DNA from 3 places in the Pseudomonas sp. Pso3 genome. Region 1 is predicted to be linked to each of the others. Evidence: predicted binding sites of a transcription regulator. Region 1 holds the regulator's gene; each other region holds the start of a gene.
What was found. Region 1 encodes sigma-54, which starts transcription at its own class of promoters, with help from an activator protein. Its sites were predicted from a motif close to ANTGGCATNNANNTTGCTNT; they were not measured.

Region 1 (3,273 bases):
TCTGATAGAGCGCCTGGCTATCCTTGGCCTTGCGCAGCCGCTCGCGGATGTCGGCGCGATCCAGGATGCCGGCGATCTGGCGCAGCAGGGTGAGGTGCTGTTCGGTGGCGGCTTCCGGGACCAGCAGGACGAACACCAGGTCTACCGGCGCGCCGTCGAGGGAATCGAAGTCCACTGGTTGCTGCAGGTGGAAGAGCACGCACAGCGGTTGCTGCAGACCCGCCAGGCGGCAGTGGGGAATGGCGATGCCATTGCCGAAACCGGTGGAGCCCAGACGCTCGCGCGCCATCAGGCATTCGTGGATGTGTGCGGCATCGTGGCCGGGCAGTTCCTGCGCGGCCAGCTCGGCGATGCGTTCCAGTACAGCGGCTTTGCTGCCGCCCGGCGCACCCGTCTGGGTGCGGCCGGGGGTCAGGATATTTTCGAGTCTGATCATAAAGCGGCGATCGAAACCTCAGCGGACGCCGACGCCCTGCTGGCGTTCGATCGATTTTTCCTTGTGTTTAATCAGTTGGCGGTCGAGCTTGTCGGCCAGGAGATCGATGGCGGCATACATGTCGTCGTGCTCGGCATTGGCGACCACGGCGGCGCCGGCGACGTGCAGGGTGGCTTCGGCTTTCTGCTTGAGCTTGTCCACTTCCAGGATCACCTGGACGTTGGTAATACGGTCGAAGTGCCGTTCGAGGCGGGCGAGTTTCTCGCCGATGTAGTCACGCAGGGCTTCTGTCACTTCAAGCTGATGGCCACTGATGTTGACTTGCATACCGCTTCTCCTTATTGCCGGGCTACGATCGGCGAAGCTGCTCGCCGACATGACAAGGGTCGATCGAGGCACGGTCACATCAGGACGCGTCAGATGAGACGCTTGCGTTCGCTGGACGGAGCGATACCCAGGGATTCCCGATACTTAGCCACCGTGCGACGAGCGACTTGTATACCTTGCGATTCCAGTAAACCAGCGATCTTGCTGTCACTCAACGGCTTTTTCGCGTTTTCCGCCGCCACCAATTTCTTGATGATCGCGCGGATCGCAGTGGAGGAACATTCGCCCCCCTCGGCGGTGCTGACGTGGCTGGAGAAGAAGTACTTGAGTTCGTAGATGCCACGCGGGGTGTGCATGAACTTCTGGGTGGTCACCCGGGAGATGGTCGACTCGTGCATGCCCACCGCCTCGGCGATGTCGTGCAGGACCAGCGGCTTCATGGCCTCTTCACCGTATTCGAGAAAGCCCCGCTGGTGCTCGACGATCTGGGTCGCCACCTTCATCAGGGTCTCGTTGCGACTCTGCAGGCTCTTGATGAACCAGCGCGCTTCCTGCAGCTGGTTGCGCATGTAGGTGTTGTCGGCGCTGCTATCGGCGCGCTTGACGAAGCCGGCGTACTGGGGATTGACCCGTAGGCGCGGCACGGCTTCCTGGTTGAGCTCCACCAGCCAGCGCTCGTTGTGCTTGCGCACGATGACGTCCGGCACCACGTATTCGGCCTCGCCGGACTCGATCTGCGAGCCGGGGCGCGGGTGCAGGGTCTGGATCAGTTCGATGACGGGCTTGAGTTCGTCTTCCTTGATCTTCATGCGGCGCATCAACTGCGCATAGTCGCGACTGCCGAGCAGATCCAGGTAGTCGCCCACCAGGCGCTTGGCCTCGCCGAGCAGGGGGAGGCTGGCCGGCAGCTGGGCCAGCTGGATCAGCAGGCACTCGCGCAGATTGCGCGCGGCGACGCCGGCCGGCTCGAATTGCTGGACGCGTCGAAGCACCACCTCGACTTCGTCGAGATCGACTTCCAGTTCGGGATCGAGAGAGGCATGGATGTCTTCCAGGCTTTCCTGCAGATAGCCATCGGTGTCGATGCCGTCGATGATCGCCAGGGCGATCAGGCGGTCGAGATCCGACATGGGCGCCAGGTTGAGCTGCCAGAGCAGGTGGGTCTGCAGGCTTTCGCCGGCCGAGGTGCGGGTGGTGAAGTCCCACTCGTCGTCGTCGTTGCTGGGCAGGCTGCTGGCGCTGGTCTGGTAGATGTCTTCCCAGGCGGTATCCACCGGCAGCTCACTGTCGCTGGGGATGCGTTCGCTCCACTCGGACTCGTCGGCCATCTCGTTGGTGGCGACCGAGGTTTCCTTGAAGTTGATTTCGGTACCGCCGGGATTCGCCAGCTCGTCGCCTTCGCCCGAGGCGTCGCTCTGGTCGAAGTCTTCACCTTCTTCCTGGCGTTCCAGCATCGGATTGGATTCCAGGGCTTCCTGGATCTCCTGCTGCAGGTCGAGCGTCGAGAGCTGGAGCAGACGTATGGCTTGTTGCAGCTGCGGCGTCATCGTCAGCTGCTGGCCCATCTTGAGGACTAGCGATGGTTTCATGGCTGCGGAAATACACCTTGTCTACCGACGCGAACAGCGCCACCGAACCTCGCGAACCCTGCGAGCGTTAGCAAATTATATGCCTTGTTTCCCCGGGTTTGCCTAGAGGCGGAATTCGTGGCCCAGATAGACTTCCTTCACCAGCTCGTTGGCGAGGACTTCCTCGGCGGTACCCTCGGCGATGAGCTGGCCATCGTTGACGATATAGGCCGTCTCGCAGATGGTCAGGGTTTCCCGGACATTGTGGTCGGTGATGAGGACACCGATGCCCTTGGCCTTGAGGTGACGAATGATCTGCTTGATGTCGCCCACGGAGATGGGGTCCACGCCGGCGAAGGGTTCGTCCAGCAGGATGAACTTGGGCGCGGTGGCCAGGGCGCGGGCGATCTCGACACGGCGCCGCTCGCCACCCGACAGGCTCATGCCGCGGTTGTCGCGGATGTGGGTGATGTGGAATTCCTGCAGCAGGCTCTCCAGTTCGCGTAGGCGGCCGGCCTTGTCCAGGTCCTTGCGGGTTTCCAGGATGCCGAGGATGTTGTCGGCCACGGTCAGCTTGCGAAAGATCGAGGCTTCCTGGGGCAGGTAGCCGATCCCGGCACGGGCACGGCCATGCATGGGCAGGGCGGTGACGTCCTGGTCGTCGATCAGCACGCGACCCTGATCGGCCTTGACCAGGCCGACGATCATGTAGAAGCAGGTGGTCTTGCCGGCGCCGTTCGGACCGAGCAGGCCGACGATCTGCCCGCTGTCGATGCTGACGCTGACGTCGCGAACGACCTGACGACCCTTGTAGCTCTTGGCCAGATGCTGGGCTTTGAGCGTAACCGTCATTGTCCCTGCCCCGACTGCTGCTGATCCTTGGGCTGGATGACCATGTCGATCCGCGGCCGCGGCGTGGTGACCTTGCTGCCGTTGGCGCGC
Region 2 (3,273 bases), 1.8 Mb from region 1:
CAGTCCCAATTGACGAGACCTGTGTCCTCGCAACGGGAGTCGCGACATGATCAATTCCACCATTGGCGGTGTACTGGGCTTCATCGTCTTCCTGCTCGACATCTGGGCCATCGTCAACGTCATCCGCAGTGACAGCACCAGCAACGCCAAGATCGGCTGGACCGTGCTCATCATCGTGCTGCCGGTGATCGGCCTGATCGCCTGGGCGGCCGCCGGCCCGCGCGGCAATCGCTCGGCCACCGCGCCCACCCACAAGGGTTAGCCAGCACAACACTGGAGCCTGTCACATCCAGCTCTTACAATGCCCGGCTTTTGGCCGGGCATTGCTCGTCTCGGCCTGCCACCTGCGGAGATCGACATGAGCGACTACCTGGAAACCCTCTACGACGGCTATGGCCAGCGCTTCACCGTCGAGCGCATGCTGCACGAGGTGCGCACCGAGCATCAGCACCTGGTGATCTTCCAGAACGCCGTGCTGGGCAAGGTCATGGCCCTGGATGGCGTGATCCAGACCACCGAGGCCGACGAATTCATCTATCACGAGATGCTCACCCACGTGCCCCTGCTGGCCCATCCGGCGCCCAAGCGGGTGCTCATCATCGGCGGCGGTGACGGCGGCATCCTGCGCGAAGTGGCCAAGCACCAGGGGGTCGAGCACATCACCATGGTCGAGATCGACGGTTCGGTGGTGGAGATGTGCAAGGAGCACTTCCCCGGCCATTCCGCGGGTGCCTTCGAGGATCCGCGGCTGAATCTGGTAATCGACGACGGCATGAACTTCGTCGCCAACACCACCGAGCGCTACGACGTCATCATCTCCGACTCGACCGATCCCATCGGCCCGGCCGAGGTGCTGTTCTCGGAAAACTTCTACCAGGCCTGCCATCGCTGCCTGAACGAGGGCGGCGTGATGGTGGCCCAGAACGGTACCCCCTTCCTGCAACTGGACGAGGTCAGGACCACCGCCGGCCGGATGTCCGGGCTGTTCGCCGACTGGCACTTTTATCTGTCAGCGGTGCCTACCTACATAGGGGGCGTCATGACCCTCGCCTGGGGCAGCAAGGACGTGACCTTGCGTCGGCAAGATGCCGAAACCCTGGCGCAGCGCTACAGTGATACAGGCATCCAGACCCGTTACTACACCCCGGAGCTGCATGCTGCTGCCTTTGCTCTACCTCGATACGTGCTGGAGGCCATCGGCAAGGCGTAAGCCCTGGCGGTCGCGGCACCGTTCGAGTTTTCAGCCGCGACTCGCCGGACGTCGGTAGCGACGCTTCGGCGAGAAGATCATCCGAACCAGAGGAGGGTTGTCCTATGTCCTTGTCGTTTGCCGATGATGTGAGCTTGAACCTGCTGCAGCGGATGAAGGAGGGCGGCTTCGATTTCGCCCGCTTCCATCCAATCGACTTCTTCGCCATCTTCGCCGATGAAGGCAAGGCCCGCATCGCTGCGGACCAGTTTCACGGCGAGTCCCTCAATGCCCAGGTGATGCCGCACGAAGAGGGGGGTTGGCATCTGCAGGTCAGCAAAGTGATGTTCGCCACCCACGCCACCATCGACGATTTCGAAAGCGATCTGGAAGCGGTGGTGGTGCCCCTGGGCGGCCAGCTCGACGGCTGGGGCGTGACCCAGGAAGTCAGCCGCAGCTCTGCCTGATCCAAGCCCTGCCGAGGCGGCATCCCGCCGGGGATGCCCGTCTCACCCCCTGAAATCACCCCGCCGCTCAATCATCGCACTTTCCGCCCGCCGCACCGTCTTAGGCTCATGACGGAAACGTTGCGGTGCATGCGCACGCTTACGTGCCTGGCTTTGGTGCACCGCGCGACCCGATGCCGCGCAAGAGCTTGATCTACAAGCCTCTTGCGCTGGCACGCGGCTTGCGAAGCTGCACCGTGGGTGACAAGGAGATCGGCATGAGCCGCCAACTGTATAACGAGATGTATGACGTCCAGGCGCAATGCCGACCGCACTATGGTCGCTATGCGCAATGGCTGAGCGAGACACCCCCGGAACTCCTGGCCCAGCGGCGGCGTGAAGCCGACCTGCTGTTTCATCGCGCCGGTATCACCTTCACCCTCTATGGCGACGAGCAGGGCACGGAGCGCCTGATTCCCTTCGATGCGCTACCGCGGGCCATTCCCGCCAGCGAATGGCAGATCATCGAGCGCGGCTGCATCCAGCGCGTCCAGGCGCTGAATCTCTTTCTCCACGACCTCTATCACGACCAGCGCATCATCAAGGCCGGGGTCATTCCCGCCGAGCAGGTGCTGGCCAACGACCAGTACCAGCTGGCGATGCAGGGGCTGGACCTGCCCAACGGCATCTATGCCCATATCGCCGGGGTCGACCTGGTGCGCGATGGCGACGGTGCCTACTACGTGCTGGAAGACAACCTGCGCACCCCCAGCGGGGTGTCCTACATGCTCGAGAACCGCAAGATGATGATGCGGCTGTTTCCCGAGCTGTTCACCCTGGAGCGCATCGCGCCCATCGACCACTATCCGAATCTGCTGCTCGACACCCTGCGCAGTTCCACCCCGGTCAACAACCCCACGGTGGCGGTCCTCACCCCGGGTCGCTTCAACAGCGCCTACTTCGAGCATGCCTTCCTGGCCCGGGAGATGGGCGTGGAGCTGGTGGAGGGCGCCGATCTGCTGGTACGCGACGAACAGGTGTTCATGCGCACCACCTCGGGCTTCCAGAAGGTCGACGTCATCTATCGCCGCCTCGACGACGCCTTCCTCGATCCCCTGGCCTTCAATCCGGATTCCCTGCTTGGCGTCCCTGGCCTGCTGGCGGCCTATCGCGCCGGCAACGTCATCCTGGCCAATGCCATCGGCACCGGAGTGGCCGACGACAAGTCGATCTATCCCTATGTCCCGGAGATGATCCGCTTCTATCTCAGCGAAGAGCCGATCCTCTACAACGTGCCCACCTGGCAGTGCCGCAAGCCGGACGAACTGTCCCATGTGCTGGCCAACCTGCCCGAGCTGGTGGTCAAGGAAGTCCATGGCTCCGGCGGCTACGGCATGCTGGTCGGCCCCACCGCCAGCAGCATGGAGATCGAAGCCTTCCGCGCCCGGCTCAAGGCCAATCCCAGCGCCTACATCGCCCAGCCGACCCTGTCGCTATCCACCTGCCCGACCTTCGTCGAGAACGGCATCGCGCCGCGGCACATCGACCTGCGGCCCTTCGTGCTGTCCGGTCGCAAGACGCGCCTGGTGCCCGGTGGCCTGACCCGGGTCGCCCTGCGCGAAGGTTCGCTGGTGGTGA
Region 3 (3,273 bases), 2.0 Mb from region 1:
CATAGGTCGGAAACACGTCGCTTCGATCTTCATGAGTCACATCTAAGCAAGCCCTGTGCCGAGTTTTCCAACCGGTCCGTGGCAACGAGAGGAGTCGCCAAATGGCTGGTGTATTGGACGCAGTCAACCAACGTACCCAACTGGTGGGCCAGAACCGTCTGGAACTGCTGCTGTTCCGCCTGGACGGCTCGCAGCTCTATGGCATCAACGTCTTCAAGGTGAAGGAGGTGCTGCAGTGCCCCAAACTCACCGTGATGCCGAAATCGAGTCCGGTGGTACGGGGCGTGGCCAGCATTCGCGGCGGCACCTTTCCCATCATCGACCTGGCCATGGCCACCGGTCGTCGTGGGCTGGAAGACATCAACAACTGCTTCGTGATCATCACCGAGTACAACACCAAGGTGCAGGGCTTCCTGGTGCGCTCGGTGGAGCGGATCGTCAACATGAACTGGGAAGGCATCAACCCGCCGCCCAAGGGCACCGGTCGTGATCACTACCTGACCGCCGTCACCCGGGTCGACAACCAGCTCGTCGAGATCATCGACGTGGAAAAGATCCTGTCCGAAGTCGCACCGTCCGTCGAAACCGTGTCGGCCGGCGTCATCAGCGAAGTGGTACAGGCCAAGGCCGTCACCAAGCGCGTCCTGATCGTCGACGACTCCTCGGTGGCCCGCAAGCAGGTGAGTCGCTGCCTGGAAACCGTCGGGGTAGAGGTCATCTCCCTCAACGACGGCCGCCAGGCCCTGAATTACCTCCAGGCCATGGTGGCCGAAGGCAAGCGCCCGGAAGAGGAATTGCTGATGATTATTTCCGACATCGAGATGCCGGAAATGGATGGCTACACCCTGACGGCGGAAATCCGTCATGATTCGCGGATGCAGAAAGTGCATATACTGCTGCATACCTCCTTGTCCGGCGTCTTCAACCAGGCGATGGTCAAGAAGGTCGGTGCGGACGACTTCCTGGCCAAGTTCCGCCCCGATGATCTTGCCTCCCGGGTAGCCGAGCGCATCAACGCGGTCGACAGTCACTAGGTGAAGGCGTCTCTATCCCGGTATCCAGAAGGCGGAGCGGCAGTGTCAGCAGTCAACGCGGATTTTGTGCTTTTTCGTGATTTCCTCGAGAAATCCAGCGGGATCCTGCTCGGTGACAACAAGCAGTACCTCGTCTCCAGTCGGCTCAACAAGCTGATGGAGACCGAAGGGATCAAGACGTTGTCGGAGTTGGTGCAGCGCATCCAGATGCAGCCCCGTGGCGGGTTGCGGGAAAAGGTCATCGATGCGATGACGACCAACGAAACCCTGTGGTTTCGCGACACCTATCCCTTCGAGGTGCTTAAGAACCGCCTCTTGCCGGAGTTGACCAAGAACACCTTCGGCCAGCGCCTGCGGGTCTGGTCGGCGGCCTGCTCCTCGGGTCAGGAACCCTATTCGCTGTCCATGACCATGGACGAATTCGAGCGCAGTGCGGCAGGGCAGGGGCGTGGCGGCATGCAGATCGTGGCGACCGACCTGTCCGGCGCCATTCTCACCGCGGCCAAGTCCGGCGAATACGATTCGCTGGCGATCGGTCGGGGGCTGTCCCCGGAGCGCCTGCAGCGCTACTTCGACGTGCAGCAGCCGGGGCGCTGGGCGGTCAAGCCGGCGATTCGTAGCCGCATCGAATTCCGTGCGCTGAATTTGCTGGACAGCTATGCCAGCCTCGGCAAGTTCGACATGGTGTTCTGCCGCAACGTGCTGATCTACTTTTCCGCCGAGGTGAAGAAGGACATCCTCACGCGCATCCACGGCACCCTCAAGCCGGGTGGCTATCTGTTCCTGGGCGCCTCCGAGGCCCTCAATGGCCTGCCGGATCTCTATCAGATGGTGCAGTGCAATCCGGGCATCATCTACAAGGCCAAGTAGGCCGGTCGATGGACACCCCAAGGGCAGACCCAGGTCTGCCCTTTCTTTTGCGCCAAAGTTTTGCCGCCCCGGCCTCGGGGCCCGGCAAGGACGGCGGAAAAACCTTGCCGCTTGCCGTCGTTCTGACTGCCACCCTGCGCTAAGCCCTTGATTTAGATGGATGCTGGAGACTGGCACGGGCCTTGCTAAATCGCTTGCAAGCCACGTCAAAGGTCTCTCGACATGAGCATTAGTTTCGACAAAGCACTCGGGTTGCACGAGCAGGCGCTGAACTTCCGTTCGCAGCGTGCCGAGGTGTTGGGCAACAACATCGCCAATGCCGACACCCCGGGCTACAAGGCACGGGATCTGGATTTCAGCGCCGTGATGGCGGAGCAGGCGGCCAAGAGCGCACCGGGGGCCTCCGGCCACTATCAGCTGGAAACCACCAACAGCCGCCATATCGCTGCCGAAGGCTTCGACATGGGCATGGGCGACTCGGCGTTGAAATATCGCATCCCCACTCAGCCCTCGGTGGACCAGAACACCGTGGATGCGCAGGTCGAGCAGGCCAACTACGCCGAGAACGCGATGAATTTCCAGGCCAGTTTCACCCTGCTCAATAGCAAGTTCAAGGGGCTGATGTCGGCCCTGCGCGGAGAATAGCCATGTCCCTGAGTTCGCTGTTCAACATCGCCGGCAGCGGGATGAGCGCCCAGAACGTTCGCCTCAATACCGTGGCCAGCAACATGGCCAACGCCGATTCCGTGTCTTCCAGCGTCGACCAGACCTACAAGGCGCGGCACCCGGTGTTCGCCGCCCAGCTCAACGAGGCCCAGGGCGGCGCGTCGCTGTTCGATGATCAGGGCCAGGCCGGAGTCGGGGTGGAGGTCAAGGGCATCGTCGAGGACCAGAGCGAGGTACAGAAGCGCTATGAGCCCAACCACCCGATGGCGGACAAGGACGGCTACGTCTACTACCCCAACGTGAACGTGGTGGAGGAGATGGCCGACATGATTTCGGCCAGTCGCGCCTTCCAGACCAATGCGGAAATGATGAATACCGCCAAACAGATGATGCAGAAGGTACTGACCCTCGGTCAGTAAGGAATCGGCGCCATGGCCATAAGCACGACCAATTCAACCGCTCAGTCGGTGCTCGACAAGTACTCCGTCAACAAGACGAGTGCCACGGGTGACAGCAGCGGCAGCGAGACCAAGAAGACCAGCCAGCTCGGCAAGGACGAGTTCCTCAAGCTGATGGTCGCCCAGATGAACAACCAGAATCCGCTGGAGCCCCAGGGCAATGGCGAATTCATCGCGCAGCTGGCGCAATTCAGTACCGTCGAAGGCATCACCAACCTCAACACCAGCGTCAGCTCGATCCTTTC

Region 2: ACZ5R1_RS08405 (circularly permuted type 2 ATP-grasp protein) is a predicted target of sigma-54. The motif match lies at 1,865-1,884, and genes of this name have one in related genera.
Region 3: flgB (flagellar basal body rod protein FlgB) is a predicted target of sigma-54. The motif match lies at 2,074-2,093, and genes of this name have one in related genera.

The regions. Positions count from the first base shown of each region.
Region 1 covers NZ_AP043687.1:3,561,791-3,565,063, reverse strand. The annotation lists gene ptsN (PTS IIA-like nitrogen regulatory protein PtsN) at 1-436, opposite strand, end outside; gene hpf (ribosome hibernation-promoting factor, HPF/YfiA family) at 455-763, opposite strand; gene ACZ5R1_RS16855 (RNA polymerase factor sigma-54) at 853-2,352, opposite strand; gene lptB (LPS export ABC transporter ATP-binding protein) at 2,455-3,183, opposite strand; gene lptA (lipopolysaccharide transport periplasmic protein LptA) at 3,180-3,273, opposite strand, start outside.
Region 2 covers NZ_AP043687.1:1,782,041-1,785,313, forward strand. The annotation lists gene ACZ5R1_RS08390 (PLD nuclease N-terminal domain-containing protein) at 50-262, shown strand; gene speE (polyamine aminopropyltransferase) at 359-1,210, shown strand; gene ACZ5R1_RS08400 (ribonuclease E inhibitor RraB) at 1,315-1,656, shown strand; gene ACZ5R1_RS08405 (circularly permuted type 2 ATP-grasp protein) at 1,914-3,273, shown strand, end outside.
Region 3 covers NZ_AP043687.1:1,561,045-1,564,317, forward strand. The annotation lists gene flgA (flagellar basal body P-ring formation chaperone FlgA) at 1-3, opposite strand, end outside; gene ACZ5R1_RS07340 (chemotaxis protein CheV) at 102-1,034, shown strand; gene cheR (protein-glutamate O-methyltransferase CheR) at 1,077-1,904, shown strand; gene flgB (flagellar basal body rod protein FlgB) at 2,127-2,549, shown strand; gene flgC (flagellar basal body rod protein FlgC) at 2,552-2,989, shown strand; gene flgD (flagellar hook assembly protein FlgD) at 3,002-3,273, shown strand, end outside.